DNA from 4 places in the Streptomyces sp. NPDC002564 genome. Region 4 is predicted to be linked to each of the others. Evidence: riboswitches for the same ligand, from Rfam matches in the RefSeq annotation. Region 4 holds a riboswitch; each other region holds the start of a gene.

Region 1 (7,335 bases), on a different contig from region 4:
TCGCCGTCGCGGTGCTCGCGCTGGGCGCCTTCGGGATCTGGGAGGTCCGCACCGACTCCCCGATGGTGCCGCTCTCCCTCTTCCGCGACCGCGTCTTCAGCGGCGCCAGCTTCTCCCTGGTCCTGCTGACCTTCGCCAACGGCGGCCTGATGCTGGTCCTCACCCAGTACCTGCAGTTCGTCCTCGGCTACTCGCCGGCCAGGACCGGCCTCGCCTTCGCCCCGATGGCCGTCGCCACGCTCGCCTTCAACGGGATCGGCGCGACGCTCGGCAACCGGATCGGCAACCGCCCGATGACCGCGGCCGGGCTGACCGTCATCGCCGCGGGGTTCGCCGCGCTCGCCTCCCTGCCCTCCGACGCCGGGTTCGGCATGCTCTCCGCGGCGATGGTCCTGATCGGCGTCGGCGGCGGTCTGGCGATGCCGGCGGCGACGGCCGCGCTGATGAGCGCGGTGCCCGGGGAGCACGCGGGGGTCGGGTCCGCCCTCAACGACACCGTCCAGCAGGCCGGGGCGGCGCTCGGGGTCGCCGTCCTCGGGGCGGTGCTCTCCCGGACCTATGCGGGGGCGATGCCCGATTCCGCCCCCGCGGGGGCCGCCCACTCGGTCTCCGACGCGCTGGCGCTGTCGGCCGCCTCCGGCGACGGTGCGCTGGCCGTGGCGGCGCGGGAGGCCTTCACGCGGGCGATGTCCGCGAGCTTCTGGGGCGGGGCGGTGGGGGTGCTCGTGGCGGCGGTGCTCGCGGTCGTCCTCATCCGGGACCGGGACCGGGACCGGGGCCGGGGCCGGGAGCGGGTGGTGGAGCCGGAGGGGCGGGACGGTCTGACCACCGCGGCGTAATCCCTCCGGGGGTTTACGGGGGTTCGGCGTCCCGTGCCGTGTCGTCCCGCCTTGCTTCGGCTCGGCGGGGCGCCGGTGCGTGTGCCCTCCGGGGGAGGGGGGGGCGGCTGCGGGTTTGTTGTGGCTGGTCGCGCAGTTCCCCGCGCCCCTTGACGGCACCTTCGGCGCCCCGGGCCGTCGCCGCGCCGCTTGACGGCGCCTTCGGCGCCCCGGGCGTCCCCGTACCCCCCGACCGCACCCCCCCAACCCGTCCCTCCGGCGTCCGAACGGAGCAGTTTGGTCGTGCGGTCGGGGTGGGGGCGGGACAGGGTGGGGGGAGGCAGGGGGGAGATGGAGGTGCAGCATGGCCGCAGCCGTACAGGGCAGGAGGAGGCGCGTCCTCGTGCTGCTCCTCGCGCCCCTCCTCGTCGCCCTCGCCGCGGCCTGCGGAGGCGGCGGCACCGGCGGTCAGGGCACCCGCACGGCCGCGGCCCGCCCGCTCGACCTGGCCTTCGAGCACCCGGGCGTACTCGTCGGCAAGGAGCAGCTCGACCGGGTCCGCGCACACGTCCGGGCCCGCGAACAGCCCTGGACGACGGCGTACGAGCAGATGCGGCGGAGCAAGTACGCGGCCGCCGGCTACCGGGCGAAGCCCTACGCCGTCGTGGAGTGCCCGCCCGACACCCGCCCGGGACGGGGCTGTGTCGAGGAGCGCGAGGACGCCCTGGCCGCGTACACCCAGGCGCTGCTCTGGAACATCACCGGCGAGCGCGCGCACGCCGAGAAGGCCGTGCAGATCATGGACGCCTGGTCGAAGGTGATCACCCGGCACACCGAGGACAACGCCGGGCTGCAGACCGCCTGGGCCGCCTCCTCCTGGGCCCGCGCCGCCGAGGCCGTGCGCTACACGTACGACGGCTGGAGCGACGGACAACTGCTGCGCTTCGAACGGATGCTGCGCAACGCCTACCTGCCCCAGGTGAAGGACGGCTCCGTCGAGCGCAACGGCAACTGGGACCTGGTGATGGCCGACGCCACCATGTCCATGGCCGTCTTCCTCGACGACCACCCCACCTTCGAGAAGGCCGTGCAGCACTTCAGGGCGCGGGTGCCCGCCTACTTCTACCTGGAGTCGGACGGCAAGCTCCCGGTCTCCCCGAAGGGCAGCGGCATCGACACCGCGGCCGAGCTGAAGAAGTACTGGTTCGGGCAGGGCACCTACGCCGACGGGCTCTCGCAGGAGACCTGCCGCAACTTCAAGCACGCCAGCTACTCGCTGGCCGCCACCTCGCACATGGCGGAGACCGCCTGGCACCAGGGCGTCGACCTGTACGGCGAGGTCAAGGACCGGCTGCGGGCCGCCTTCGAGTTCCACGCCAAGTACCAGCTGGGCGCCGCGGCACCGGGCTGGCTGTGCGGCGGCAAGGTGCAGCGCGACATGGGGCCCGACACCGAGGTCGGCCTGAACCACCTGCGGGGGCGGCTGAAGCTGGCGATGCCGGAGACCGAGAGGTACACCGAGCAGCGGCGGCCCGAGGGCACGGACGACCTCTTCGTGGCCTGGGAGACCCTCACGCACGCCGACAACGCCTGAAGTGGTTCGACGCACCCCTTCCGATGGCGTAGTGTTGTGTTCACCGACGCGGGGTGGAGCAGCTCGGTAGCTCGCTGGGCTCATAACCCAGAGGTCGCAGGTTCAAATCCTGTCCCCGCTACTGAAGGCCCGAGGCCGGGAAGCATCAGCTTCCCGGCCTCGGGTGTTTTCCCGGCCGTAACCCGGTCGGCCCACACCAGGTCGCAGCCTCCCCCCGCTCCGGGAACCCTGGATGGAGCGCGGTCATGGGCGCGGAGCCGGCGGGAGACAAGCGGTGGGGCAGCGAGGAGGAACCGACGACGCAGGGACCACCCCGCACGAACGGGCCTTCGTGCGTGCCCTGCCGCTCCTGCTGCTCGTCCTCGGCGTCATCTACGACGCGTCGACACCGCCCGACTTCACCGCGGCCCCCCTCTTCGCGGCGGCCCCGCTGATCGCCGCCCCCTTCTACTCGCGGCTGAACACCGTCCTGACCGGCGCCGCGGCCACCGGCGCGGTCCTCTTCCTGCACTACGGCAACTCCGTCAGCAGCCACGTCGAGGCCGTCACCGAGGTCATCACCGTGGTGACCGTCGCCGCCCTCGCGATCGTCATCAACCGCGTCGTGCGGCGCGGCAACGACCGGCTCGCCATCGCCCGCTCCATCTCCGAGGCCACCCAGCGCGCCGTGCTGCCCGAACCGGACCCGCGCATCGGCGGCCTGGACATCGCGGCACGCTACGAGGCGGCGCAGGCCGACGCGTTCATCGGGGGCGACCTGTACGCGGTGCAGGACACCCCGCACGGCGTACGGCTCATCGTCGGCGACGTGCGCGGCAAGGGCATGGGCGCCGTCGCGGCGGTCGCCGTCGTCATCGGCGCCTTCCGGGAGGCCGCCGAGCAGGAAGCCACCCTGGAGGCCGTGGCGCAGCGCCTGGAGCGGGCGCTGGCCCGCGAGGGCACCCGGCGCGACGGCCTCGACGCGTTCGAGGGGTTCACCACCGCCGTGCTCGCCGAGATCCGGCACGGCGAGGGCACGGTGCGGCTGATCAACCGCGGGCACCCGGCGCCCCTGCTGCTGCGCGGCGACGGGCGGCTGTGCGTCCTGTCGGCGACCGAGCCCGCGCTGCCGCTCGGTATGGGCGACCTGGGGGTCTGGCCGGACCGGGCGGACGAGTCGGACTTCCCGCCCGGCGCGCTGCTGCTCTTCTACACGGACGGCCTGTCGGAGGCGCGGGACGAGGCGGGCGCCTTCTACGATCCGGCGGCCCGGCTCGGCGGGCGCATCTTCCCGGGCCGCGGCGGTCCGCACGCGCTGCTCGCCGCGCTCGCGCAGGAGGTGCGGCGGCACACCGGGGGCGGCATGACGGACGACATGGCGCTGCTCGCGGTGCGCAGGCCGGTCGCCGGGGATCCGGACGTCACCGCCGGTGACTGACGTACACCACTCCGCATAACATCTGACGCACTGTCAAGGGAATGTGGAGTTCCGGTGTTTGAGGACGCGGGGTCGACTCGCCCCGGTCCGCACCTCCGTGTCCCGTTGTGTACGCCCGATGAGCGTTAACGATCAACCGGAACGGCTTGGAATACGGAGGCGCTGTCTATTAACGTTCGATAACGCAGCGCGGTCGTCCCAGCCGTCACTAGAGGCGGCTCCGTGCGCACGCGCCTAATCCCGCAAGGGAGCCGGGGAACCACCAACTTGGGGTGAATCGGGCATCTGTGCCTCCGTGCCGGATGTTCGTAGGAGACCTTCCTGCTCCGAACCCGTCAGCTAACCCGGTAGGCGAGAAGGAAGGAAAGGAGTGCGCCCCAGTGGCGTCCAACCGGCCTGCCCCCCAAGCCGTGTACCCATCGAATGACGACGACTTCGGTGCGTACGACGAGGGCTCTTTCGAGGAGTGGAACCCCACCGAGGATTCCGTCCGTCCCGTCCGCGGCAGGCACCGTGTGCACAAGAAGGGCGGGGGCGGGCTCGCCCGCAGCTCCACCGTCCTCGGCGTGGGTGTCATAGCCGCCGTCGGCGCGGGCGGCATCGCCACCGCGCAGGACGGCAAGCCGCCGGTCTCCATCTCGATGCCCGACCTGCCGGGCGTCTCCGCCGTCGCGGACTCGCTGCCGGAGGCCAAGTCCCTGCCGGGCGTGGGCTCGTTGATGTCCGACGACCACGCCTCGGACACCACCGCGGTGACCGCCGCGGCCCCGCTCACCGCCGCCGGTGTCAGCGCCGCCGACGCCGAGCAGGGCACCACCGGCGCGGGCGAGGCCCTGCGCGCCCGCATCATGGAGCAGGCCGAGAACCAGCAGCACCAGGCCGACGCCGCCGTGCGGGCCGCCGCCGAGGACGCCGCCGTCAAGAAGGCCGCCGAGGACGCCGCCGCCCAGCAGAAGGCGGCCGAGAAGGAGGCGGAGGCCAAGGCCGCCGCCAAGAAGAAGAAGGAAGAAGAGGCCAAGAAGGCGAAGGCGGAGGCCGAGCGCCTGGCCAAGCTCGCCAAGAGCTACGTCATCCCCACCTCCTCGTACACCCTCACCTCGCACTTCGGCGACGCCGGCTCCATGTGGTCCTCCGGGCACCACACCGGCCTGGACTTCGCGGCGCCCACCGGCACCCCGCTCAAGGCCGTGCACACCGGCACCGTCAAGGAGGCCGGCTGGGCGGGCGCGTACGGCTACCGCACCGTGCTCGAACTCGAGGACGGCACGGAGATCTGGTACTGCCACCAGTCCTCGCTCAACGTCAGCGCGGGCCAGAAGGTCTCCACGGGCGACGTCATCGGCCGCGTCGGCGCGACCGGCAACGTCACCGGGCCGCACCTGCACATGGAGGTCCACACGCCCGGCGGCGCCGGCATCGACCCCCTGGGCTGGCTGCAGGGCAAGGGCCTCAACCCCTGAGCCGGACGGTCCCGCCGCGGAGCTGAGGCTCCGCGGCCCCGCCGGAACTCCGCCCCGCACCACGGGATTCCGCTCCGCAGCGCGGAATTCCCCTTCCGCCGCGGGTGTTGCGGAACGTATGACTTCTCTTCGCACACTCGGCGCATCCGACCTCGAGGTCTTCCCGCTCTCCCTGGGCGGCAACGTCTTCGGCTGGACCGCCGACCGGGCGGCGTCCTTCGCCGTCCTCGACGCCTACACCGCGGCGGGCGGCAACTTCATCGACACCGCCGACGCCTACTCGGCCTGGGTCGAGGGCAACCGGGGCGGCGAGTCCGAGACCCTGATCGGCCAGTGGCTGGCCGAGCGCGGCAACCGCGCCGACGTCGTCGTCGCCACGAAGGTCGGCTCGCACCCCGAGTACAAGGGCCTGTCCGCCGCCACCGTCAAGGGCGCGGCCGACGCCTCCCTGCGGCGCCTGGGCACCGACTACATCGACCTCTACTACACGCACTTCGACGACCCGTCGGTGCCGGTCGAGGAGATCATCGGCGCGCTCGACGAGCTGGTGCGGGCCGGCAAGGTGCGCGCCATCGCCGCCTCCAACATCAGCCCCGAGCGTCTCCAGGAGTCCCTCGACTTCTCCGACCGCGAGGGCCTCGCGCGCTACGTCGCGCTGCAGCCGCACTACAACCTGGTCTCCCGCGCCACCTACGAGGGCCCGCTGCAGGAGGTCGCCTCCCGCTCCGGCCTCGCGGCCGTCCCCTACTTCGCGCTCGCGTCCGGCTTCCTCACCGGCAAGTACCGCCCCGGCGCGCAGGTCGAGAGCGCGCGCAGCGGCCGCGTCGAGGAGTACGTGGGCAGCGAGCGCGGCGACCGGGTGCTCGCCGCGCTCGACGAGATCGCCGAGGGGCGCGGCGCCCAGGTGGCGACGGTGGCCCTGGCCTGGCTCGCGGCCCGGCCCACCGTGGCGGCGCCGATCGCCTCCGCCCGCACGGTCGAGCAGCTGCCCGCGCTCCTCGCGGTGGCGGACCTGGAACTGACCGACGCGGAGCTGGGACGGCTGACGGCGGCCTCCGCGTAACGCCCGGTGCGCTAGCGGTAGGGGTCGTACGCCGGGTAGCCGTAGGCCGCGTACGGCTGCGGCTGCCCGTACGAGGGACCGTAGGGGGCCTGCCCGTACGGGTGGGGAGCCGGGCCGTGGGGCGGGTGGCCGTACGGCGGGTGGCCGTAGGCCGGATACGGCACGGGGCGTGCGGCCGGGGCGGTCGCGCCCGCCGCGTACGCGAGGGCGGGCCTGGCCGGCTCGCGGCGCTCCCAGAGCAGGTCGAGCAGCTCCCGCTCGCGGACGACGAAGTCGGCGCCCGCCCGGCCGCGGCGGCCCCGGTGCCGCAGGAAGGCCAGCGACGTCGCGTACGCCTGGTACTCCGCGACCGTGCGGGCCGCCTCCTTGCCCCAGGTGTACGACGCGTAGTCGCGGGCCAGCGCGCGGGCCCGCATCGAGCCCAGCGCGTACGGCTCGGGCGGGGTGAGCCAGCCGGCCGCCGTGTAGACGGGGAGCTCGGCGCGGATCGTGCGCAGCTCGCGCTGCCGGGTCCAGACGGCGAGCCAGGTCAGCAGCCCGAACACCGGGAGCATGAACAGGGCGTACACGGTGAAGAAGCCGTACTGCCCGAAGACCGCCGAGCCGTTCCACAGCGCGTGCATGCCCATCGCGAGGAGCAGCCCGGTGACCGGCAGCAGCACGCGGCGCAGCAGGTGGCGGTCGGCCGACAGCGCGGCGGCGATGCCGAAGCCGATGCCGGTCAGGACCGTGAACAGCGGGTGCGCGAAGGGCGACATGACGACGCGCACGAAGAAGGTCGCGGCCGTCACCGAGGCCAGGCCGCTCTCGCGGCTGAGCTGGTCGGTGACGAAGGCGTTGCCCAGATAGAGGATGTTCTCGGTGAACGCGAACCCGGTCGCGGTCACCCCGGCTATGACGACGCCGTCGACGAGGCCGGTGAAGTCCCGTCTGCGGAAGAGGAAGACGAGCAGCACGGCCGCGGCCTTCGCGCTCTCCTCGAC
Region 2 (7,335 bases), on a different contig from region 4:
CGCCGGCCGCGTCATCCTGCTGACCACCAGCCACCGCGTCGCGCCCGGCCTGCTGTCCTGGCCCGCCTGGCAGGCGCTGCACGCCGCCGACGCGGTGCTCTGCGCCGACGCCGACCACCCCCAGCTGCCCTACCTGGCCGAGGCCGGCGTGCGGGTCGAGCGGGCGGCGCCCGGCGCGCAGGAGCTGGTGGACGCCTGCGCGGGCGGCCGCACGGTCCTGGTCGTCGCCACCGCCGAGGGCGACCGCGCCCTGACCGACGGCCTGGCCAGGCTCGCCGGATCGGGCCGCGTCGCCATGCCGGACCTGGAGCTCCTGCCCGCCTCGTACGACCTGCCGGGTGCCCGGCTGCTCGACCTGGTCCAGGTGATGGACCGGATCCGCGAGGAGTGCCCCTGGTCCTCGCGGCAGACCCACAAGAGCCTCGCGAAGTACGGCATCGAGGAGGCGTACGAGCTGGTCGAGGCGATCGAGGAGGGCGACAGGGACGAGCTGCGCGAGGAGCTCGGCGACGTCCTGCTGCAGGTCGTCTTCCACGCCCGCATCGCCGAGGAGGCGTCCGGCGAGCCGGGCGACGAGGCGTTCTCCGTGGACGACGTCGCGGGCGGCATCGTCGACAAGCTCATCCACCGCCACCCGCACGTCTTCGGCGACGACTCGGCGCAGACCCCCGAGGACGTCAAGGCGCACTGGCTGCGCACGAAGGCCGAGGAGAAGCAGCGCACGTCGCTCACCGAGGGCATCCCGCTCGGCCAGCCCGCCCTGGCCCTGGCGGCCAAGCTGGCCTCCCGCGTCCGCACGGCGGACCTCGACGTGCCGGTCCCGACCGGCGAGGGCATCGGCTACGCCCTCCTGGCCCTTGCCCTCCGGGCCGAGGCGGAAGGCACGGACCCGGAAGCGTCCCTCCGCGCAGCGGCCCGCACCTACCGCACGGCAATCCTCACCAAGGAACAAACCCCCGACTAGCCCCCCAAAGCGGCGCGAGCAACCACGAACCACCCGCACCCAACACTCGACGGGCAGCCCTTCCAGGGGCGCGGGGAACGGCGCAACCAACCACGAACCACCCGCACCCAACACTCGACGGGCAGCCCTTCCAGGGGCGCGGGGAACGGCACGAGCAACCACGAACCACCCGCACTCAACACTCGACGGGCAGCCCTCCAAGGGGCGCGGGGAACTGCGCAACCAACCACAGCCCACCCGCACCCAACACCCCGCGGGCAGCCCTCCAAGGGGCGCGGGGAACGGCGCGGGCAACCACAGACCACCCGCCCCCAACACTCCACGAACAGCCACCACCCCACCTCCGGATACCGTCGAGAGGTGACCGACAAGACCAGCCAGACCCCGGCCCCACCCCACCCGCCCAAGGCCCAGGGGCCAGACCTCTTCACGTGGGAGTTCGCCACCGACCCCTACCCCGCGTACGCCTGGCTGCGCGAGAACTCCCCCGTGCACCGCACCACGCTGCCCAGCGGCGTGGACGCCTGGCTGGTCACCCGCTACGCCGACGCCCGCCACGCACTCGCCGACCAGCGGCTCAGCAAGAACCCGGCGCACCACGCCGAACCCGCGCACGCCAAGGGCAAGACCGGCATCCCCGGCGAGCGCAAGGCCGAGCTGATGACGCATCTGCTCAACATCGACCCGCCGGACCACACCCGGCTGCGCCGCCTCGTCGCGAAGGCGTTCACGCCCCGCCGCGTCGCCGAGTTCGCGCCCCGCGTGCAGGAGCTGACGGACCGGCTCATCGACCGGTTCGTGGCGGAGGGCAGCGCCGACCTCATCCACGAGTTCGCCTTCCCGCTCCCCATCTACGCCATCTGCGACCTGCTCGGCGTCCCGCGCGAGGACCAGGACGACTTCCGCGACTGGGCGGGCATGATGATCCGGCACGGGGGCGGCCCGCGGGGCGGCGTCGCACGGTCGGTGAAGAAGATGCGGGGCTATCTCGCCGAGCTCATCCACCGCAAGCGCCTTGACCCGGGCGACGACCTGATCTCCGGCCTCATCCGCGCCTCCGACCACGGCGAGCACCTCACCGAGAACGAGGCCGCGGCGATGGCCTTCATCCTGCTCTTCGCCGGTTTCGAGACCACCGTCAACCTCATCGGGAACGGCACGTACGCCCTGCTCACCCACCCCGAGCAGCGCGAACGGCTGCAGCGGGCGCTGGCGGCCGGCGACACCGCGCTGCTGGCGACCGGCGTGGAGGAGCTGCTCCGCTTCGACGGTCCGGTCGAGCTCGCCACCTGGCGGTTCGCGACCGAGGCGCTGACGATCGGGGGCCAGGACATCGCCGCGGGCGACCCCGTCCTCGTCGTGCTCGCCGCCGCCGACCGCGACCCCGCGCGGTTCGCGGAGCCGGACACGCTGGACCTCTCCCGCACCGACAACCAGCACCTCGGGTACGGGCACGGAATCCACTACTGCCTGGGCGCCCCGCTGGCCCGCCTGGAGGGGCAGACCGCGCTCGCGACGCTGCTGCGCCGCCTTCCCGACCTGCAACTCGCGGGGGATCCGGCCGATTTGCGCTGGCGTGGTGGGCTGATCATGCGTGGACTGCGCACCCTGCCCGTGGAGTTCACGACCGCACAGAGGACGGTGCCCGGAGAAGCCCACGGTGACGGTCCGTCAGGAATGTGACTTTCACGTGATCTCCGCTGCATCGACTTGTGACAAGCGTTCGAGTGCGGCTACGTTCACGACGACTTGGGCGCCCCCGGCGCCCCGGTAGTCGCAGCAGTCTCCTGAAAGGCAACCGCATGCTCTCCGGCCATGGTCGTCACCGACGCCCCCGCCAAGCCCCGGCCCTCATCGTCGCGGCAGGAGTCACCGGATCCGCCATCGCCATCCCGCTGCTGGGCGCCACCGGCGCCAGCGCCGCGGACACCACCACGTGGGACAAGCTGGCCGAGTGCGAGAGCGGCGGCGCGTGGAGCGCGAACCCCGGCAGCGGGTACTACGGAGGGCTCCAGCTCTCCCAGGAGACGTGGGAGAGATACGGCGGCCTCGCGTACGCGCCGAGCGCCGAGCAGGCCTCCAAGTCCCAGCAGATCGCCGTCGCCGAGAAGATCCTCGACGCCAAGGGTCCGCAGGCCTGGCCGAGCTGCGCCCCGATCGCCGGTCTCACCGACGGCGGCGCCGCGGCCGACGTGGACCCGGGCGGCCCGGTCACCCCGCAGCCCTCGGACCCGTCCGGCGACGCCGAGGGGTCCGACGGCAAGGACGCGAAGGGCTCCGGGGGCACGAAGGGCTCCACGGGCTCCGAGGACGGCAAGGGCGGCAAGGACGGGAAGGACGGCAAGGGGTCCGGCGCGACCGACGAGCCGTCCGGTGACGCCCCGGACTCCGCGGACCCGTCCGGCGACGCGGACGACACGCCCGGCTCCGGCGACGGCGCCGGAGACAAGAATCACGACGAGTCCGGCGAAAAGGGCGGCAAGGGCGACGCCGGGGGCGAGGACGACTCCGACAAGTCCGGCGAGAAGGACTCCACTTCGCCGGACCCCGAGGACTCGGCCGACCCCGCCGGCGGGTCCGACGAGGCCGGCGAGGCCGCGGGAACCGGCGGGAGCGACGCCTCCGACGGCTCCTCCGGCCGCCACCGCGGCGACCGGGCGGACGAGGGCGAGAGCGCGGACGGCCGCTCCGGACGGCACGCCTCGCGCGGCGCGGAGCGCACCGGGAAGGTCGCCGACGGGACGTACACGGTGCGCTCCGGGGACAACCTCTCGGTCATCGCGGACGACCTGGCGGTCGACGGCGGATGGCACCGGCTCTACAGCGCGAACAAGAAGACCGTCGGGGGCGACCCGGACCTCATCCTCCCCGGTCAGAGCCTCGATCTGGGCGAAAAGTAACGGAAGTTGACGAAGAGTCGGCCGGGGACTTCGTGCCGTATGTCCCGTTTGGTGCGAGTGAGAGATGGGTCTCAGAAGCCCTGATCGTCTTTGAAATTCCGGCGAGCGCGTGTCTACGGTCGTGACCGCTCGCCACTGGTGGGCCCCGCCGGTCGGTACGCCGAATCCTGCCAACGGCCGGACGGGAACAGTCGTCGCTCATGAGCGCCGTAGGCAGGAGCGGGGGACCCAAGGTTTGTGCCGGGTCCGTCCGTTGAAGGGCCACCAGCCGCAAGGCGGGGAGGCCGGGAGACGGGCGGGAACGGCTAGGGGTGAAGTCGCACTCAAGGAAGCGCGACCGGGCAACCACATCGGCCCGAACCCGACAGCTCACCTCGCAGGCGTCGGTGTAGGGGATCAACTCATGCTGCTTAACGGCAAGGGCAAGCACCGTCGCGCATCCAAGGCCACCCGTGTCGCCACGCTCGTCGGCGTCACCGGTGCCGCCGTCGCCGCCCCGCTGATGGCGGCGGGCTCGGCCAGCGCGGCCACCGCCTCCGAGTGGGACGCCGTCGCCCAGTGCGAGTCCGGCGGCAACTGGTCGATCAACACGGGCAACGGCTTCCAGGGCGGTCTGCAGTTCACGCCGTCCACCTGGTCCGCCTACGGCGGCACGAAGTACGCGCCGACCGCCGACAAGGCCTCCAAGGCCCAGCAGATCGAGATCGGCGAGAAGGTCCTGGCCGGTCAGGGCAAGGGCGCCTGGCCGAACTGCGGCACCGGCCTCTCCAACGCCTCCGGCGGTGGCGGCGGCTCGCAGGAGCAGGCCCCGCAGCAGGAGCAGACCAAGCCGCAGCCGCAGCAGACGCAGCCGCAGCAGGCTCCGCAGCAGCAGGCTCCGCAGGAGCAGGCCGCGCCGAAGCCGCAGCCCACGCCGCAGACCGACAGCAAGAAGACCGTCGAGACCCCGACCGGCAAGACGGTCAAGAAGGGCGACGGCGAGTACAAGGTCAAGACGGGCGACACCCTGTCCAAGATCGCCGAGGCGAAGCACGTCAAGGGCGGCTGGCACAAGGTCTACAAGCTCAACGGCGACATCATCGACAACGCCGACATGATCTACCCCGGCCAGCAGCTGCACCTCAGCTGAGGCTGACCGGCCCTCCCGGCCGTGCCTCGGCGGACGCACGGCCGCCCCGTCCCCACGGGCTCCCCGCCCCGGTGCGCGTATCCCCCGTACGCACCGGGGCGGGGCCATGTCCGCGTCCGGTGCCGCCCGCGGCCGGGCACCGGCTGTTCGCCCCTAGCGAGCTACCGGCCAGTAGAAACGCGGGCTTCCGTCCTGTTTCCCGGGTATTTGGGCCCGCGCGCGTCCCACGGGACGGGCGGTCGGCTGGCCGAAGCCCCGGAGCCCGTTAGGCTCAGGAGACGCAGGGCCGAAGCGGCTCGCGTAAATGCGTCACATCCCAGAAGGAGATGCTCGTGCCGTCCATCGACGTCGTCGTAGCCCGGGAAATCCTGGACTCCCGAGGCAACCCCACGGTCGAGGTCGAGGTCGGCCTCGACGACGGCAGCACCGGTCGTGCCGCCGTTCCGTCCGGTGCCTCCACCGGTGCCTTCGAGGCCATCGAACTCCGTGACGGTGACCCCAACCGTTACCAGGGCAAGGGTGTCGAGAAGGCCGTCCTCGCCGTCATCGAGCAGATCGGCCCGGAGCTCGTCGGCTACGACGCCACCGAGCAGCGCCTGATCGACCAGGCCATGTTCGACCTGGACGCCACCGACAACAAGGGCTCGCTCGGCGCCAACGCCATCCTCGGCGTCTCCCTCGCCGTCGCGCACGCCGCCTCCGAGGCCAGCGACCTGCCGCTGTTCCGCTACCTCGGCGGCCCGAACGCGCACCTGCTGCCCGTCCCGATGATGAACATCCTGAACGGCGGGTCGCACGCCGACTCGAACGTGGACATCCAGGAGTTCATGATCGCCCCGATCGGCGCGGAGTCCTTCTCCGAGGCCCTGCGCTGGGGCACCGAGGTCTACCACACCCTCAAGAAGGTCCTGAAGGACAAGGGCCTGTCCACCGGCCTGGGCGACGAGGGCGGCTTCGCCCCGAACCTGGACTCCAACCGCGCCGCCCTCGACCTCATCCTCGAGGCCGTCAAGCAGGCCGGTTACGTCCCCGGCGAGCAGATCGCGCTCGCCCTCGACGTCGCCGCGTCCGAGTTCTACAAGGACGGCACGTACGAGTTCGAGGGCAAGTCCCGCTCGGCCGCCGAGATGACCGAGTACTACGAGGAGCTCGTCGCCTCGTACCCGCTCGTCTCCATCGAGGACCCGCTGTTCGAGGACGACTGGGCCGGCTGGAACGTCATCACCGAGAAGCTCGGCGACAAGGTGCAGCTCGTCGGCGACGACCTGTTCGTCACCAACCCCGAGCGCCTGGCCCGCGGCATCGAGGAGAACTCGGCCAACGCCCTGCTCGTCAAGGTCAACCAGATCGGTTCGCTGACCGAGACCCTGGACGCCGTCGAGATGGCCCAGCGCAACGGCTTCAAGTGCATGATGTCGCACCGCTCCGGCGAGACCGAGGACGTCACCATCGCCGACCTGGCCGTCGCCACCAACTGCGGCCAGATCAAGACCGGCGCCCCGGCCCGCTCCGAGCGTGTCGCCAAGTACAACCAGCTCCTGCGCATCGAGGAGATCCTGGACGACGCCGCGGTCTACGCCGGCCGCAGCGCCTTCCCGCGCTTCAAGGGCTGAGCTCTTAGCGCCACGTAGTTACCTACGTCCCCGCACCCGGTCCCGTACCGTGTGCGGGGACGTACGTACGTATACGCGCTGCTCTGGGGAGGCGGAACCATGCCCAAGGCCGGGACCAAGGACCGGTTCTCCACGGCGACCCGCCTGCGGCTGCTCGGTGAGCAGACCGCCGAGCGGGTCTACCGCTCCCAGACCAAGCGCCAGGCGCGCCGCTCCCGGCTCACCGGCCGCGCGGCCCTGCTCGCGCTGGTGCTCTGCTCCCTCGTGGTCGCCCTCGCGTACCCGATGCGGCAGTACGTGTCGCAGCGCGCCGAGGTCGACGACCTGCGCAGGCAGCGCGCCGAGCACCGGGCCGACGTCGAGAAGCTGCGCGACGAGAAGGCCCGCTGGCAGGACGACGCGTACGCGGAGCACCGCATCCGGGACCGCCTGCACTACGTGCTGCCGGGCGAGACCGGCTTCACGGTGATCGACCCCGCGGCGGCGCAGAGCCGCCGCGCGGACCAGGGGGCGGCGACGCGCCCCTGGTACTCGAACGTCTGGGACGGCGTCGACAAGGCCGACCGACCCGACGACTGACCCAAGGACACGGAAGACAGGCATGGAAACGCCCCCGCCGACCACTGAGCGCACCGAGCCGACCGACGCCGACGTCGAGGCCTTCAAGCAGCAGCTCGGCCGCCCGCCGCGCGGCCTGCGGGCCATCGCGCACCGCTGCCCCTGCGGGCA
Region 3 (7,335 bases), on a different contig from region 4:
GCGAGTCCTCCCGGCTCTACAACCGCCTCGTGCGCCGGGACCGCACCGCGGTCGCCGCCGGATTCGGGCTGCTGCGCCTCGCCGGGGCACCCTCGCTCGGCTGGCTCGACGTCAAGACGTCCGGCGACGTCGAGGTCCCGGTCATCGAGGCCGCGGTCGACGAGGAGCTGGCCCGCTTCGCCGCGGAGGGCCCCACTCCGGAGGAGATGGAGCGCGCCCAGGCACAGCTGGAGCGCGAGTGGCTCGACCGGCTCGGCACGGTCGCGGGCCGCGCCGACGAACTGTGCCGTTACGCCGTCCTGTTCGGCGACCCGCAGCTCGCCCTCACCGCGGTCCAGCGCGTCCTCGACATCACCGCCCAGGAGGTCCAGGAGGTCGCCGGGGCGCGCCTGCGCCCGGACAACCGCGCGGTGCTCGTGTACGAACCCGTGACCGCCGCCGACGAGGACGCGGCGGACGCAGAGGAAGAGGAGGCGGCGAAGTGACCGAGGCCGCGACGATGCAGTTCCACCCCATGCCCGAGGCCGGTACGGCCAAGCCCTGGGCGTTCCCGGCGCCCGGGCGCGGCACCCTGCCCAACGGCCTCACCGTGCTGCGCTGCGACCGCCCCGGCCAGCAGGTCGTCGCCGTCGAGATCCACCTCGAAGCGCCCCTGGACGCCGAGCCGGAGGGCCTCGACGGCGTCGCCACCATCATGGCGCGGGCCTTCAACGAGGGCACGGACAAGCACTCCGCCGAGGAGTTCGCCGCCGAGCTCGACCGCTGCGGCGCCACGCTCGACGCGCACGCCGACCACCCGGGCGTACGGGTCTCCCTGGAGGTCCCGGTCTCCCGGCTCGCCAAGGCGCTCGGCCTGCTCGCCGACGCCCTGCGCGCCCCCGCCTTCGCGGACAGCGAGATCGAGCGGCTCGTGCGCAACCGCCTGGACGAGATCCCGCACGAGGCCGCCAACCCGGCGCGCCGCGCCGCCAAGGAGCTCTCCCGGCAGCTGTTCCCGGCGACCTCGCGCATGTCGCGTCCGCGCCAGGGCACCGAGGAGACGGTCACGGCCATCGACTCGGCGGCCGTGCGCGCCTTCTACGAGAAGTACGTCCGGCCCGCCACGGCCACCCTCGTCGTGGTCGGCGACCTGACCGGCACCGACCTGGACGCCGTCCTCGCGGACACCGTCGGAGCCTGGACCGGCCCCGCGGGCGAGCCGCGCCCGGTGCCCCAGGTGACCGCCGACGACCGCGGCCGCATCGTCATCGTGGACCGCCCGGGAGCGGTCCAGACGCAGCTGCTCATCGGCCGCGTGGGCGCCGACCGGCACGACCGCGTGTGGCCGGCCCAGGTCCTCGGCACGTACTGCCTGGGCGGCACCCTCACGTCCCGTCTGGACCGCGTCCTGCGGGAGGAGAAGGGATACACCTACGGAGTACGGGCGTTCAGCCAGGTGCTGCGCTCGGCGCCGGACGGGACGGGCGCCGCGATGCTCGCCATCAGCGGCTCCGTGGACACCGAGTCCACCGGCCCGGCGCTCGACGACCTGTGGAAGGTGCTGCGCACCCTCGCGGCCGACGGCCTCACCGACGCCGAGCGCGACGTCGCCGTGCAGAACCTGGTGGGCGTGGCCCCCCTCAAGTACGAGATGGCGGCCTCCGTGGCGGCCACCCTCGCCGACCAGGTCGAGCAGAACCTGCCGGACGACTTCCAGGCGCAGCTGTACCGCCAGCTCGCCGCCACCGGCACCGTGGAGGCCACCGCGGCCGTCGTGAACGCCTTCCCGGAGGACCGTCTGGTGACGATCCTGGTCGGCGACGCCGCGCGGATCGAGGAGCCCGTCAGGGCGCTCGGCATCGGCGACGTGAGTGTGGTCACGGGCTGAGCCCCGCACGGCCCGGAGCGCACGAAGGGCTGAGGCACAGTCAGGACATATCAGGACCCCGGTGACCGCTTAGGTGGCCGGGGTCCTCATATGTCCGAATTCGTACGGACGTTGCCTGTTGTGCCTGTTGCGGTGTGGCGTGCGCTACAAAAGTCGCGTTCTGTTTGTCGATTGAAAGACGCCCCGTTTAGCGTCGGTCCGGCTGTTCGTCACGCAGTACGCCGCAGCCGCGGCACCGGACAGTCATCGCCGAGTCCCCGTACGGCGCGAGCCAGGGGAGCCGGGGACCCACATGTCCCCTGGGGTGAATCGGACACCTTGCCGCGAGGCGAGGGATCCGTAGGAGACCTTCCTGCTCCGAACCCGTCAGCTAACCCGGTAGGCGAGAGGGAAGGAAAGGAACACCCGCCACATGGCGTTCACCCGTGCCACCGGGAAGCACCGTCGTCCCAGCCGCATCACGCGTACCACCGCGAATGTCGCGGGCGTCGCAGCGCTCACCACCACCGGTGTCATCGGAGGCCTGGCCGCCCCGGCGCTCGCCGCCGCCGACGACGCGCCCCTCGAGCACACCGGCCTCACCCAGGCGATCTCCGTCGGCGACTCGCTCGCCGAGAGCATCGACGCGCAGGCCGCCGCGCAGCGCCAGGCCGCCGACGACGCCGCCGCGGCCAAGAAGGCCGAAGAGGCCGCCAAGAAGAAGGCGGCCGAGGAGAAGCGCAAGGCCGAGGCCGAGGCCAAGGCGAAGGCCAAGAAGGAGCGCGAGGCCAAGGAGCGCGCCGCCCGCGAGGCCGAGCGCAAGCGCCTCAACAGCTACGTCGCCCCGATCTCCGGCTCGTACGTCTCCACGGGCTACCAGACCGGCGGCGGCATGTGGTCCTCCGGCAGCCACACCGGCATCGACTTCCACGCCGCGTCCGGCACGACGGTCCACGCCGTCGGCTCCGGCACCGTCGTCGAGGCCGGCTGGGGCGGTGCCTACGGCAACAACGTGGTCATCAAGATGAACGACGGCACGTACACCCAGTACGGCCACATGTCGTCCCTGAGCGTCAGCGTCGGCCAGGCGGTCACCCCGGGCCAGCAGATAGGCCTGTCGGGCTCCACCGGCAACTCCAGCGGCCCGCACCTCCACTTCGAGGCCCGCACCGGCGAGCAGTACGGCTCGGACATCGACCCGGTCTCCTACCTGCGCTCGCACGGCGTCGGCGTCTGACCCGACGCGGACCCCGCAGCACCTCACCGAAAGCCCCGGTTCCCGGCGAACCGGGGCTTTCGCCGTGCCGCCGTTCTTGGCCAAAAGATATCCATGGATTCCGGTCCGCCGTCGGAAATTCCCGCGCTCTGCAATAGAGTCGCGGAACGAGTGTCGGTCGACCGCGTTTCGCGGGGATTAAGGCGGAGGTCCGGTCATGCGCATTCCCGCGCACTCGGTATGCACGGCCATCCGGGACGACATTGTCGCGGGCGTCTACGAAAGAGGCGGCCGGCTCACCGAGGAACTCCTCGCGCGGCGCTACGGGGTCTCGCGCGTCCCCGTCCGCGAGGCCCTGCGCACCCTGGAGGCCGAAGGGTTCGTCGTCACCCGCAGACACGCGGGCGCGTGCGTGGCCGAGCCGACCGAGCAGGAGGCCGCCGACCTCCTGGAGGTCAGGACGCTGCTGGAGCCGCTCGCCGCCGCCCGGGCCGCGCAGCGCCGCACGGACGCGCACCTCAAGGTCCTGCGCGGCCTGGTCAGGCTCGGCCAGGAGCGCTCCAGGAACGGCCGTGGGGAGGATCTGCGCCCCCTGGACGGCTGGTTCCACGAGACGCTCACCCAGGCGTCCGGCAGCCCCGGCCTCAGCGCGCTGCTCACCCAGCTCCGGCACAAGGTCGCCTGGATGTACGAGGTGGAGCCCCCGGCGGCGCCGGCCGAGACCTGGTCCGAGCACGCCGCGATCGTCGACGCGGTGACCCGCGGGGACGCGGACCGCGCCAGGACGCTCACCGCCGCGCACGCCGCGCGGACGGCGGCCGCCCACCGGCCGCGGCCCGCGCGCGGGGGCGGCCGTGTGAGGGATCCGCAACATGCCGTCAACACGGTGGGTCTCCGGAATTAACGACGACGCCGTATACAAAGAGAAGCAATTCGCCCCGGGCCTCTTCGGCGTGCTTTATGGGTGCGTTTCTCCGGCGTGCGCCCATTCCCGTCGAATGGCCCGTCGATCGGGCGTGGAATGTGCGCGCACAAACGTCGATGGGGTCGTCCGGAATTCCGGACGACCCCATCGAGGCACTGCTTTGTGAACGTGTCCCAGAAGGAACGTGTCCTAGACCGTCTCCGGCAGCTCCTCGAGCCCCTCCGAGACGAGCTTCGCCAGCCGGTCGAGAGCGGCGTCCGCGCCCTCGGCGTCGGAGGCGAGCACGATCTCCTCGCCGCCCTGGGCGCCCAGGCCGAGGACCGCCAGCATCGAGGCGGCGTTGACCGGGTTGCCGTCGGCCTTGGCGATCGTCACGGGGACGCCGGCGGCCGTGGCCGCACGGACGAAGATGGAGGCGGGTCGGGCGTGAAGGCCCTCGGCCCAGCCGACGTTGACGCGGCGCTCAGCCATGTGTTGCTGCCCTTCCAGGTGTCTCACACTTGTCTAGACCAGTGTCTCATGCCGTCACGGGTGCTCTGTCGGACATACGTCCTGCTCCCGGGCGTCTTTCGACCTGTCCCAGGGGGTGTCTCGGCCTCCGTGATCCACGGGGACCGCGGAGGCACCCCCTAGCCTGCCCCGGTCCCCGCGGGCGCGCGACCCGTACCCTGGCCCCATGCAGACCCCGTCGGATCAGCAGGATCGGCACGACTACCCCGCTCACTGGGAAGCCGACGTGGTGCTGCGCGACGGGGGGACCGCCCGGATCAGGCCCATCACGGCCGAGGACGCGGACCGCCTGGTCAGCTTCTACGAGCAGGTCTCGGACGAGTCGAAGTACTACCGCTTCTTCGCGCCCTACCCCCGGCTGTCCGCCAAGGACGTGCACCGCTTCACCCACCACGACCAGGTCGACCGGGTGGGCCTCGCGGTCACGGTGGGCGGCGAATTCATCGCCACCGTGCGCTACGACCGCATCGACGAGCGCGGCATGGCCGCCAGCGCCCCCGCCGACGAGGCCGAGGTCGCCTTCCTCGTGCAGGACGCCCACCAGGGCAGGGGAGTGGCCTCCACCCTCCTGGAGCACATCGCGGCCGTCGCCAGGGAGCGCGGCATCCGCCGCTTCGCCGCCGAGGTGCTGCCCGCCAACAGCAAGATGATCAAGGTGTTCACGGACGCGGGCTACCAGCAGAAGCGCAGCTTCGAGGACGGCGTCGTCCGCCTGGAGTTCGACCTGGAGCCCACCGACCGCTCGCTCGCCGTGCAGCGCGCCCGCGAACAGCGCGCCGAGGGGCGGTCCGTGCAGCGCCTCCTGACGCCCGGCTCGGTCGCGGTGATCGGCGTGGGGCGCGCCTCCGGAGGCGTCGGCCACAGCGTGCTCGCCAACCTCCGGGAGTCCGGCTTCACCGGCCGCCTGTACGCGGTGAACAGCGCGTTCGACGACGGCACCGAGGTCGCCGGAGTGCCCGCGCACCGCTCCGTCGCGGCCATCGGCGAGCCGGTCGACCTCGCGGTGGTCGCGGTGCCCGCCGACCGGGTGCCCCAGGTCGTCGCCGAGTGCGGCGAGCGCGGGGTGCGCGGTCTCGTGGTGCTCTCCGCCGGGTACGGGGAGAGCGGCGCCGAGGGCCGCGAGCGCCAGCGTGAACTGGTCCGCCAGGCCCGCTCGTACGGCATGCGCATCATCGGACCCAACGCCTTCGGCGTGATCAACACCGCCGAGGACGTCCGGCTCAACGCGTCGCTCGCCCCGCAGTCGCCCGCGCGCGGGCGCATCGGCCTGTTCACCCAGTCCGGCGCGATCGGCATCGCCCTGCTCTCCGGTCTGCACCGGCGCGGCGCCGGTCTGTCCACCTTCGTCGGCTCCGGCAACCGCGCGGACGTGTCGGGCAACGACCTGCTCCAGTACTGGTTCGAGGACCCGGACACCGACGTCACGCTGATGTACCTGGAGACCATCGGCAACCCCCGCAAGTTCACCCGCCTCGCCCGGCGTTCGGCGACCGTCAAGCCCCTCGTGGTGGTCCAGGGCGCCCGGCACAGCGGCATCGCGCCGACCGGCCACGCCGTGCAGGCGACCCGGCTGCCGCACGCCACGGTCTCGGCCCTGCTGCGCCAGGCGGGTGTCATCCGCGTCGACACCGTCACGGAGATGGTCGACGCGGGGCTGCTGCTCGCGGGCCAGCCGCTGCCCGCCGGGCCCCGGGTCGGCATCCTCGGAAACTCCGAGTCCCTCGGCCTGCTCACGTACGACGCGTGCGTCGCCGACGGCCTGCGCCCGCTGCCCCCGCGCGACCTGACGACCGGCGCGGTCCCCGCCGACTTCCGGGCCGCGCTCGCCGACGCGCTGTCGGACGACGGATGCGACGCGGTGATCGTCAACGCGATCCCCTGGGTGGGGGAGGACGGCGCCACCACCGATCCCGAGACGCTCGCCACGGAGCTGCGGGCCGCCGCCGCGGGCTGCCCCGCCAAGCCCGTCGCCGTCGTCCACGTGGAGCTCGGCGGCCTCGCCGAGGCCCTCTCCGCCGCCGCGAGCACCCGCCCGGACGCCCCCGCACCCCCGGCCGGCGGCACGGGTGACCCCGCCCGGGCGACAGCTGCCGCGGAGCAGGCGGAAGCCGCAGCGCCCGCGGGGTCCGCCGACGCGCCCGCCGACGCCCCGGACGAGCCCGCCGCCGGGCCGTACCGGATCCCCGCCTACCCCGCCGCCGAGCGGGCCGTCCGCGCCCTCGCCGAAGCCGTCAAGTACGCCCAGTGGCGGCGCGAGGCGGCCGAACCGGGACGTGTCCACGAGTACGACGACATCGACGAGCACGGCGCCGCCGGGCGCATCGACGACCTGCTCGCCAAGGACGCCGACGCACGGGGCACCACCCTGGCCCCCGCCGACGCCCACGAACTCCTCGGGCGCTACGGCATCCGGGTGCGCGAGGCCCTGCCCGCGCCCGACCCCGACGCGGCCGTGCGGGCCGCGCGCACCCTCGGCTACCCCGTGGCCCTCAAGACCACGGCCCCGCACCTGCGCCACCGCGCCGACCTCGGCGGGGTGCGCCTCGACCTCGCGGACGAGGAGCAACTGCGCCGGGCCTACCAGGAGCTGACCGACGCCTTCGGCAAGCCCGCCGAGCTGCGGCCCGTCGTCCAGGGCATGGTCCCGCGCGGCGTCGACACCGTCGTCCGCGCGGTCATCGACCCGGCGGCCGGGGCGGTGCTCTCGTTCGGGCTCGCGGGCGCCCCGTCCGAACTGCTCGGCGACACCGCCCACCGCCTCATCCCTGTCACCGACCGGGACGCGGGCTCCCTGGTGCGGTCCATCCGGACGGCGCCGCTCCTGTTCGGCTGGCGGGG
Region 4 (7,335 bases):
GCCCGGCGCACCCGGCCCGCACGGAACACCGCAGCCGGCCGACGCGCACGAGCTCTCCGCCCCGTACGAGATCGACGCCGACTCCGGCGCCGCGTACGACGGCACGGACCCCGAGCCGGCCGCGGCCTCGCCGGGCGCCGCGCCCCGCGCGTCCCGCGGCAAGGGCGGCCCCGCGGGCGGCGGCCGCTCGAAGGCCCGCCGCCGCAGCCCCGCCAAGCGCTCCGCCCTGCTCACCGTCGCCGTGCCCTCGGCCTGCGTGATGGGGGTCGCCGGCGTGGCCGCCGCCTCCGTCGGCAACTTCGGCGGGGACGACGACAAGGAAGCGACGACGGCATCGGCCCCGGACGCGACGTCCGTGAAGCCCTCCGCCGCCAACAACAAGCTGGACACCCAGCTGGCCAACCTCTCCGCGGACGCGGGCGACTTCGCGGACCGCGCCAGCCGCACGCAGGAGCGCATCGACCTGCACGCCGAGAAGGTGGCGGCGGAGAAGAAGGCCGCCGCGGAGGCGGCCCGCAAGGAGCGGCTGCGTCCCAAGTTCGCCCTGCCGGTGAAGCAGCACGGCCTGAGCGCGTACTACGGCCAGGCGGGCGTCAACTGGATGTCGGCGCACTCCGGCATCGACTTCCCGGTGTCGTACGGCACGGAGGTCCTCGCCGCGACCGACGGCACCGTCTCCACGAAGTGGAACAGCGCCTACGGCAACATGGCGATCGTGACCGCCAAGGACGGCACGGAGACGTGGTACTGCCACCTCTCCACGCACAAGATCTCCAGCGGTCCCGTCAAGGCGGGCCAGGCCATCGCCTTCTCCGGGAACTCCGGCAACTCCACCGGACCGCACCTGCACTTCGAGGTGCACCCCGGCGGCGGCTCGGCGATCGACCCGCTGCCGTGGCTGCGCAGCCACGGCCTCGACCCGACGTAACCCCGGCCGCCGCCCGGGGGCGTTACAGCTTCTCGACCGGCGCGTACCGCAGCAGCAGGCGCTTGGGCTTGGGCTCTCCGAAGTCGACCGTCGCCTCGGCGTTCGCCCCCGTGCCCTTCACGCCGACCACCGTGCCCAGGCCGAACTGGTCGTGGGTGACCCGGTCGCCGACGGCGAGCGAGACGACCGGCTTCTCCGAGGCGCGGCGCGTCGCGAAGCCCTGGGCGCCGCCGGTACGCGTACGCGAGGACGACAGCGACGAGGCGATGCCCGACGCCGGACCGGACGAGGCCGGCGCGCCGACCGAGCCGGTCCGCTTCCAGTCCAGGTGGGTGTCCGGGATCTCCTCCAGGAAGCGCGACGGCGGGTTGTACGACGGCTGGCCCCAGGCGCTGCGCATCGAGGAACGCGTCAAGTAGAGCCGTTCACGCGCGCGGGTGATGCCCACGTACGCGAGGCGACGCTCCTCCTCCAGCTCCTTGACCTGGCCGAGCGAGCGCATGTGCGGGAAGACGCCGTCCTCCATGCCGGTCAGGAACACCACGGGGAATTCGAGGCCCTTGGCGGTGTGCAGGGTCATGAGCGTGATGACGCCGGAGTCGTCGTCCTCCTCGTCGGGGATCTGGTCGGAGTCGGCGACCAGGGCGACGCGCTCCAGGAAGTCGGAGAGCGTGCCGACCCGAGCGGCACCCTCGGCGGCCGCCCCGGCATCGGCGGCATCGGCGGCTTCCGTGGCTTCGGTGTCCCCGGCCGTCCCGTCACCCGCGGCGGTGCCGTTCTCCTGCTCGAACTCCAGGGCGACGGCGGCGAGTTCCTGGAGGTTCTCGATGCGCGTCTCGTCCTGCGGGTCGGTCGAGGCCTGCAGCTCGGCGAGGTATCCGGTGCGCTCCAGCACGGCTTCCAGGACGACGGCCGGGCCCGCGCCGGACTCGACGACGGTGCGCAGCTCCTCCATGAGCGTGTTGAAGCGCCGGACGGCGTTGGTCGAGCGGGCGGCCATGCCGTACGCCTCGTCGACCCGCTTGAGCGCCTGCGGGAAGGAGATCTTCTCGCGCTGCGAGAGCGCGTCGATCATGGCTTCGGCGCGGTCGCCGATGCCGCGCTTCGGCACGTTCAGGATGCGGCGCAGCGGGACGGCGTCCTCGGGGTTGGCGAGGACGCGCAGGTACGCCAGGACGTCGCGGACTTCCTTGCGCTCGTAGAAGCGGACGCCGCCGACGACCTTGTAGGGCAGGCCGACGCGGATGAAGATCTCTTCGAAGACACGGGACTGCGCGTTCGTCCGGTAGAAGATCGCCACGTCGCCGGCCTTGGCGTCGCCCGCGTCGGTGAGGCGGTCGATCTCGTCGGCGACGAACTGGGCCTCGTCGTGCTCGGTGTCGGCGACGTACCCCGTGATGCGGGCGCCCTCGCCCTGGTTGGTCCACAGGTTCTTGGGGCGGCGGCTCTCGTTCCGCTCGATCACCGCGTTCGCCGCGGTCAGGATCGTCTGCGTCGAGCGGTAGTTCTGCTCCAGGAGGATCGTCGTCGCGTCGGTGTAGTCCTCCTCGAACTGGAGGATGTTGCGGATGGTCGCGCCGCGGAAGGCGTAGATCGACTGGTCCGCGTCACCCACCACGCACAGCTCGGCCGGTTCGCCGTGTGCGGCGGTGTCGCGGCCCTCGCCGCCCGAGGGGCCGACCAGCTCGCGCACCAGGGCGTACTGGGCGTGGTTGGTGTCCTGGTACTCGTCGACCATGACGTGCCGGAAGCGGCGGCGGTAGTGCTCGGCGACGTCCGGGAAGGCGCGCAGCAGGTGGACCGTCGTCATGATCAGGTCGTCGAAGTCCAGGGCGTTCGCCTCGCGGAGGCGGGACTGGTACATCGCGTAGGCCTGGGCGAGGGTCTTCTCGAAGCCGTCGGCCGCCTGGCCCGCGAAGTCCTCCTCGTCGATGAGCTCGTTCTTCAGGTTCGAGATCTTGGCGCTGAAGGACTTCGGGGGGAACTTCTTCGGGTCGAGGTCCAGGTCGCGGCAGACCAGGGCCATCAGGCGCTTGGAGTCGGCGGCGTCGTAGATCGAGAAGGAGGACGTGAAGCCCAGCTTCTTGTACTCGCGGCGCAGGATGCGGACGCAGGCACTGTGGAAGGTCGACACCCACATCGCGTTCGCCCGGGGGCCGACGAGGTGCTCGACGCGCTCCTTCATCTCGCCCGCGGCCTTGTTGGTGAAGGTGATCGCGAGGATCTGGCCGGGGTGCGCACCGCGCTCGGCGAGGAGGTACGCGATGCGGTGGGTGAGGACCCGGGTCTTGCCGGATCCCGCGCCGGCGACGATGAGCAGCGGGGAACCGGCGTGCACCACGGCCGCGCGCTGGTTCTCGTTCAGCCCGTCGAGGAGGGTCGCCGGGTCGATGACCGGGCGCGGGGCACCGTCGCGGTAGTGCGCGTCCCGGGTCATGGGCGCGTCGAACTTCCCGTCGAACAAGTCGTCCGGAATGGGCTCCGGAGTGTTGTCCTCGGGCGGCGGCGGGGGCTCTTCGTCCGTGGCCCGGGAAGGCTGCAAGTCCGCCAGGAAGCTGTCATCAAAGAGGCTGCTCATCGCCTCCCGAGTCTAGGCGGCCCCACTGACAACCCGCTGCGGGTTCCGGTCAGAGGGTCTTCCCTACCCGGTGCCCGCGGACGCTCACGCTCCGCTACGGCGTGCCGTGTACGCGTCAGAGACCTCGCAAAGTCACGAAAATGTATCGGGCATACCGAACATCAGCCTTCACACGGAGCACACGAGTTGGCTAGCGTGCTGCGCGGGCTGCTCGTTCCCCCACCGGCGAACCCCGCCGGGACCGGGCCGCCCCCGCCGAGTCCGACGTGTTCGGAGCCGGGGACCCACCAAGACCTTGGGGTGAATCGGTCCCGTACGCAGTACGGAACCGTAGGGCAACCTTCCGTAGCATCCGCCCGAACCCGACAGCTAACCCGGTAGGCGGTCTACGGAAGGAGTCGCCTCCTTGGCGTCGCACCGCAAGCCGCGGAACCGGACGGCCTCACTGCGCACGGCCCCCGCCCTCGGCATCACGACGGCAGCCCTCACCTCCGTCGCCCTCCTGTCGCAGAGCGCGCAGGCCGCGCCCTCCGCGCCGACGAAGCCCAGCCTCGAAGAGGTCCAGAAGAAGGTCGACGAGCTCTACCAGCAGGCGGGTGTCGCCACCCAGAAGTACAACGCGGCCAAGGAGCGCACCGACAAGCAGCGCAAGAAGGTCGACCGCCTGCTCGACGACGTGGCCGAGCGCACCGACGACCTCAACGACGCGCGCAAGGAGCTCGGTTCCTTCGCCGCCGCGCAGTACCGCACCGGTGCCGTCTCCGAGACGGCCACGATGATGCTCGCCGAAGACCCGCAGGGCTACTTCGACCAGAACCACTTGGCGGACCGGCTCACCACCCGCCAGAAGAAGGCGGTCGACGACTACCAGACGCAGCAGGCGTCGGCGACCGAGCAGCGCAGGAAGGCCGCGAAGAGCCTCGAGACGCTGACCGACTCCCGGGACGACCTCAGGACGAGCAAGCACACCGTCCAGAAGAAGCTGGGCGACGCCCGTGAGCTGCTGTCGAAGCTGACCGCCGAGGAGAAGGCGCGGCTGGCGGAGATCGAGCGGAAGAAGAAGCAGGAGGCCAGGCGCAAGGCCGAGAAGCTGGCGCGCGAGCAGGCCGCCGAGGCGGAGCGCGAGCGCAAGGCGGAGGAGGCGGCCGAGCGCGAGAAGGAGAAGGACGCGGGCCAGGGCTCCGGATCGGACTCCGGATCAGGTTCCGGATCAGGTTCCGGTACGGGTGCGGGCACCGGCTCGGGGAGCACGGACGGCGGCTACGCCACCAAGGCCGCCAAGGTCATCGACTTCGCGGAGGCCCAGATCGGCAAGCCGTACGTCTGGGGCGCGACCGGCCCCGACTCGTACGACTGCTCCGGGCTCACCCAGGACGCGTGGAAGGCGGCGGGCATCACCCTGCCGCGCACGACGTGGGACCAGGTGAAGGTCGGCACGACCGTGAAGACGGCGGACGCCAGGCCCGGCGACCTGGTCTTCTTCTACGACGACATCAGTCACGTCGGGATCTACATCGGCGACGGCAAGATGATCCACGCGCCGAAGCCGGGCGCGAACGTCCGCGTCGAGTCGATCTACTACATGCCGATCCACAGCGTGGTGCGCCCCGCGTAACGCCGCGGGCCCGCGAACCCGGCTTCCGGTCCCTCTACGCGCGCGTGGCCCGCATCCTCCCGGGGATGCGGGCCACGCGCGTGTGCCGCCGGGGAACCCGGCCGCGGACGTCTCAGGTCCAGAGCACGGCGATGAAGATGTTCGCGACGGTCAGCAGGCCGACCGCGCCGAACAGCGCCTTGTCGACCTTCTCCTCGTCCCGCTTCACGTAGACCAGCCCGAGGATCACGATCAGCACGGCCATCTTGATGCCGATCTTGACGTTGTTGACCGTGTTGTCGTCGGCCTGGTTGAGGCCCACCAGGGCCACGCCGGTGACGAGCATCACCAGCGCGCCGTGCAGCATCGCGGGGGTGAAGCGGGCGGTTCCCTGACCCATCTGCTTCACCTGGGTCAGGAAGCCGCCCAGCAGCGAGGCGATGCCGATGATGTGCAGGCCGACGAAGAGATGGATGAGTAGGTCCATGGGGCCGGAGCCTAGCCGGGGCCCCCGTCGTGCCCGGCGGCGCCCCCTTACCACCGCGGCCCGGCGACCGCGCCGCCATCGGGCCATCGGTCGCAGTCGGCCGGCGGAAGGATCCCACCCCGCGACGACACGGTCGCAGCCGGTCACGAATCCGCCCACTTCCGTTAATGGTGCGCAATCCCTCTCCAACCCGTGACGCCCAGGTTTAGCGTCCTCCACCAGGTGTCCGACTCCCCACCGCCGTCCGGCCCAGGACGGCTGTCGGGCACCACCGCCGAGAAACCCGGCGGCGGCCCGCTCCCCCTGTGCGGGCTGCCGCCGGCCACGTGCAGGACACGTAAGGAGCCCCACTTCGTGGCAGCACACCGCAAGCCCGGCCGGCGTCCGCTCAGCGGCGGCACGGCCCGCACCGCCCTCACCCTCGCGCTCGCCGGTGCCGCGTCGGCGACCGCGTTCGACGGCACGGGTCACGCGGACCCCCGGCTCAGCCCCGCGGAGGTGAAGTCCAAGGTCGACGCCCTCTACCGCGAGGCCGAGCGGGCGACCGAGAAGTACAACGGCGCGAAGGAGAGGTCCGAGAAGGCCGAGAAGTCGCTCGGCGAACTGCGCGACGAGGCCGCCCGCAAGGAGGACAAGCTCAACAAGGCCCGCGCGAGCCTGGGTTCCTTCGCGGCGGCGCAGTACCGCACCGGCGGCATCGACCCCTCCGTGCAGCTCGCGCTCTCCTCCGACCCGGACCGGTTCCTGGAGCGCGCCTCGCGCGCCGACCGGGCCGGCAGCAGGCAGGCCGCGGCCGTCGGCGGCGTCCGCCGGCAGATGCGGGAGATGGACCGGCTGCGCGGCGAGGCCGACGCCCGGCTCACGGGCCTGCGCGCACGCCAGGCCGAGCTGAGGAAGCACAAGAAGACGATCAACGGAAAGCTCGGCGAGGCCAAGCGGCTGCTGTCCGAGCTCACCGCCGACGAGCGCGCCGACCTCGCGGGCCGGGAGGACGGCCGTGCCGCCCGCTCCAGCGCCCGCGCCGCCGCCCCGGGCCACGCCGAAGCCCCCAACGCCCGTGCCGCGTCCGCCGTCTCCTACGCCTACAAGGCGCTCGGCAGCCCCTACGTCTGGGGCGCCACCGGCCCGAACGCCTTCGACTGCTCCGGACTCACCCAGGCCGCCTACCGCGCGGCGGGCGTCTCCCTGCCCCGCACCACCTACGCGCAGATCAACGCGGGCGAGCGCGTCCCCCGCTCCCAACTGCGCCCCGGCGACCTGGTGTTCTTCTACTCCGGCATCAGCCACGTCGGCCTCTACGTCGGCAACGGCCAGATGATCCACGCCCCCAACCCGAGCGCCCCGGTGCGGCTCGCCCCGATCGACCAGATGCCGTTCGCGGGGGCCGCCCGCGTGGCGTGACCCGGAACGGCGCGCGCCCGTCTGCGACCTGCACGCCGGCCCCCGCAATCCCCACGGCGACCTGCACGGCGGCCCCAGTAATGTCGGGTCCATGCCTACCCGTACGCTGCCTCCGCCGCCGCCTCCCGCGTACCTGCGCACCTGGCCGGACCGGCAGGCGCTGCTCACGGACCGCGGGCTGGCGCTCGGGGAACTGCGCAGGCGTCATCTGGGGCTGCACCGGCTGCTGTTGCTGTGGCTGTGCGGCCTCGGCGGCGTCATCGGCTGGGCCCTGCTGGTCCTGCCGATCCGGTTCATCGACGACAAGGACCCCAGCGGCTTCCTGCTCGGCCCGATCCTGATGGTCC

The links. A riboswitch is a leader RNA that binds a small molecule or an ion and turns the genes downstream of it on or off. The one in region 4 is predicted to bind cyclic di-AMP.
Region 1: it holds a riboswitch for cyclic di-AMP, as region 4 does, so the genes downstream of both, ACFYXE_RS18690 (M23 family metallopeptidase) here and ACFYXE_RS01570 (NlpC/P60 family protein) in region 4, are expected to answer to the same signal.
Region 2: it holds a riboswitch for cyclic di-AMP, as region 4 does, so the genes downstream of both, ACFYXE_RS32310 (transglycosylase family protein) here and ACFYXE_RS01570 (NlpC/P60 family protein) in region 4, are expected to answer to the same signal.
Region 3: it holds a riboswitch for cyclic di-AMP, as region 4 does, so the genes downstream of both, ACFYXE_RS25995 (M23 family metallopeptidase) here and ACFYXE_RS01570 (NlpC/P60 family protein) in region 4, are expected to answer to the same signal.

Annotation. Positions count from the first base shown of each region.
Region 1 is NZ_JBIARE010000004.1:734,473-741,807, forward strand. Features, by position in the region: gene ACFYXE_RS18670 (MFS transporter) at 1-839, shown strand, start outside; gene ACFYXE_RS18675 (alginate lyase family protein) at 1,183-2,412, shown strand; tRNA gene ACFYXE_RS18680 (tRNA-Met) at 2,460-2,533, shown strand; gene ACFYXE_RS18685 (PP2C family protein-serine/threonine phosphatase) at 2,645-3,829, shown strand; cyclic di-AMP (ydaO/yuaA leader) riboswitch at 4,051-4,198, shown strand; gene ACFYXE_RS18690 (M23 family metallopeptidase) at 4,210-5,289, shown strand; gene ACFYXE_RS18695 (aldo/keto reductase) at 5,408-6,352, shown strand; gene ACFYXE_RS18700 (PrsW family intramembrane metalloprotease) at 6,364-7,335, opposite strand, start outside.
Region 2 is NZ_JBIARE010000012.1:95,139-102,473, reverse strand. Features, by position in the region: gene ACFYXE_RS32325 (nucleoside triphosphate pyrophosphohydrolase) at 1-964, shown strand, start outside; gene ACFYXE_RS32320 (cytochrome P450) at 1,325-2,647, shown strand; gene ACFYXE_RS32315 (transglycosylase family protein) at 2,767-3,864, shown strand; cyclic di-AMP (ydaO/yuaA leader) riboswitch at 4,060-4,263, shown strand; gene ACFYXE_RS32310 (transglycosylase family protein) at 4,268-4,993, shown strand; gene eno (phosphopyruvate hydratase) at 5,326-6,606, shown strand; gene ACFYXE_RS32300 (septum formation initiator family protein) at 6,706-7,185, shown strand; gene ACFYXE_RS32295 (DUF501 domain-containing protein) at 7,208-7,335, shown strand, end outside.
Region 3 is NZ_JBIARE010000007.1:413,935-421,269, reverse strand. Features, by position in the region: gene ACFYXE_RS26005 (M16 family metallopeptidase) at 1-485, shown strand, start outside; gene ACFYXE_RS26000 (M16 family metallopeptidase) at 482-1,867, shown strand; cyclic di-AMP (ydaO/yuaA leader) riboswitch at 2,105-2,267, shown strand; gene ACFYXE_RS25995 (M23 family metallopeptidase) at 2,280-3,083, shown strand; gene ACFYXE_RS25990 (GntR family transcriptional regulator) at 3,280-3,966, shown strand; gene ACFYXE_RS25985 (HPr family phosphocarrier protein) at 4,177-4,458, opposite strand; gene ACFYXE_RS25980 (GNAT family N-acetyltransferase) at 4,664-7,335, shown strand, end outside.
Region 4 is NZ_JBIARE010000001.1:311,527-318,861, reverse strand. Features, by position in the region: gene ACFYXE_RS01580 (M23 family metallopeptidase) at 1-928, shown strand, start outside; gene pcrA (DNA helicase PcrA) at 951-3,506, opposite strand; cyclic di-AMP (ydaO/yuaA leader) riboswitch at 3,750-3,906, shown strand; gene ACFYXE_RS01570 (NlpC/P60 family protein) at 3,913-5,121, shown strand; gene ACFYXE_RS01565 (hypothetical protein) at 5,234-5,587, opposite strand; gene ACFYXE_RS01560 (NlpC/P60 family protein) at 5,942-6,988, shown strand; gene ACFYXE_RS01555 (hypothetical protein) at 7,080-7,335, shown strand, end outside.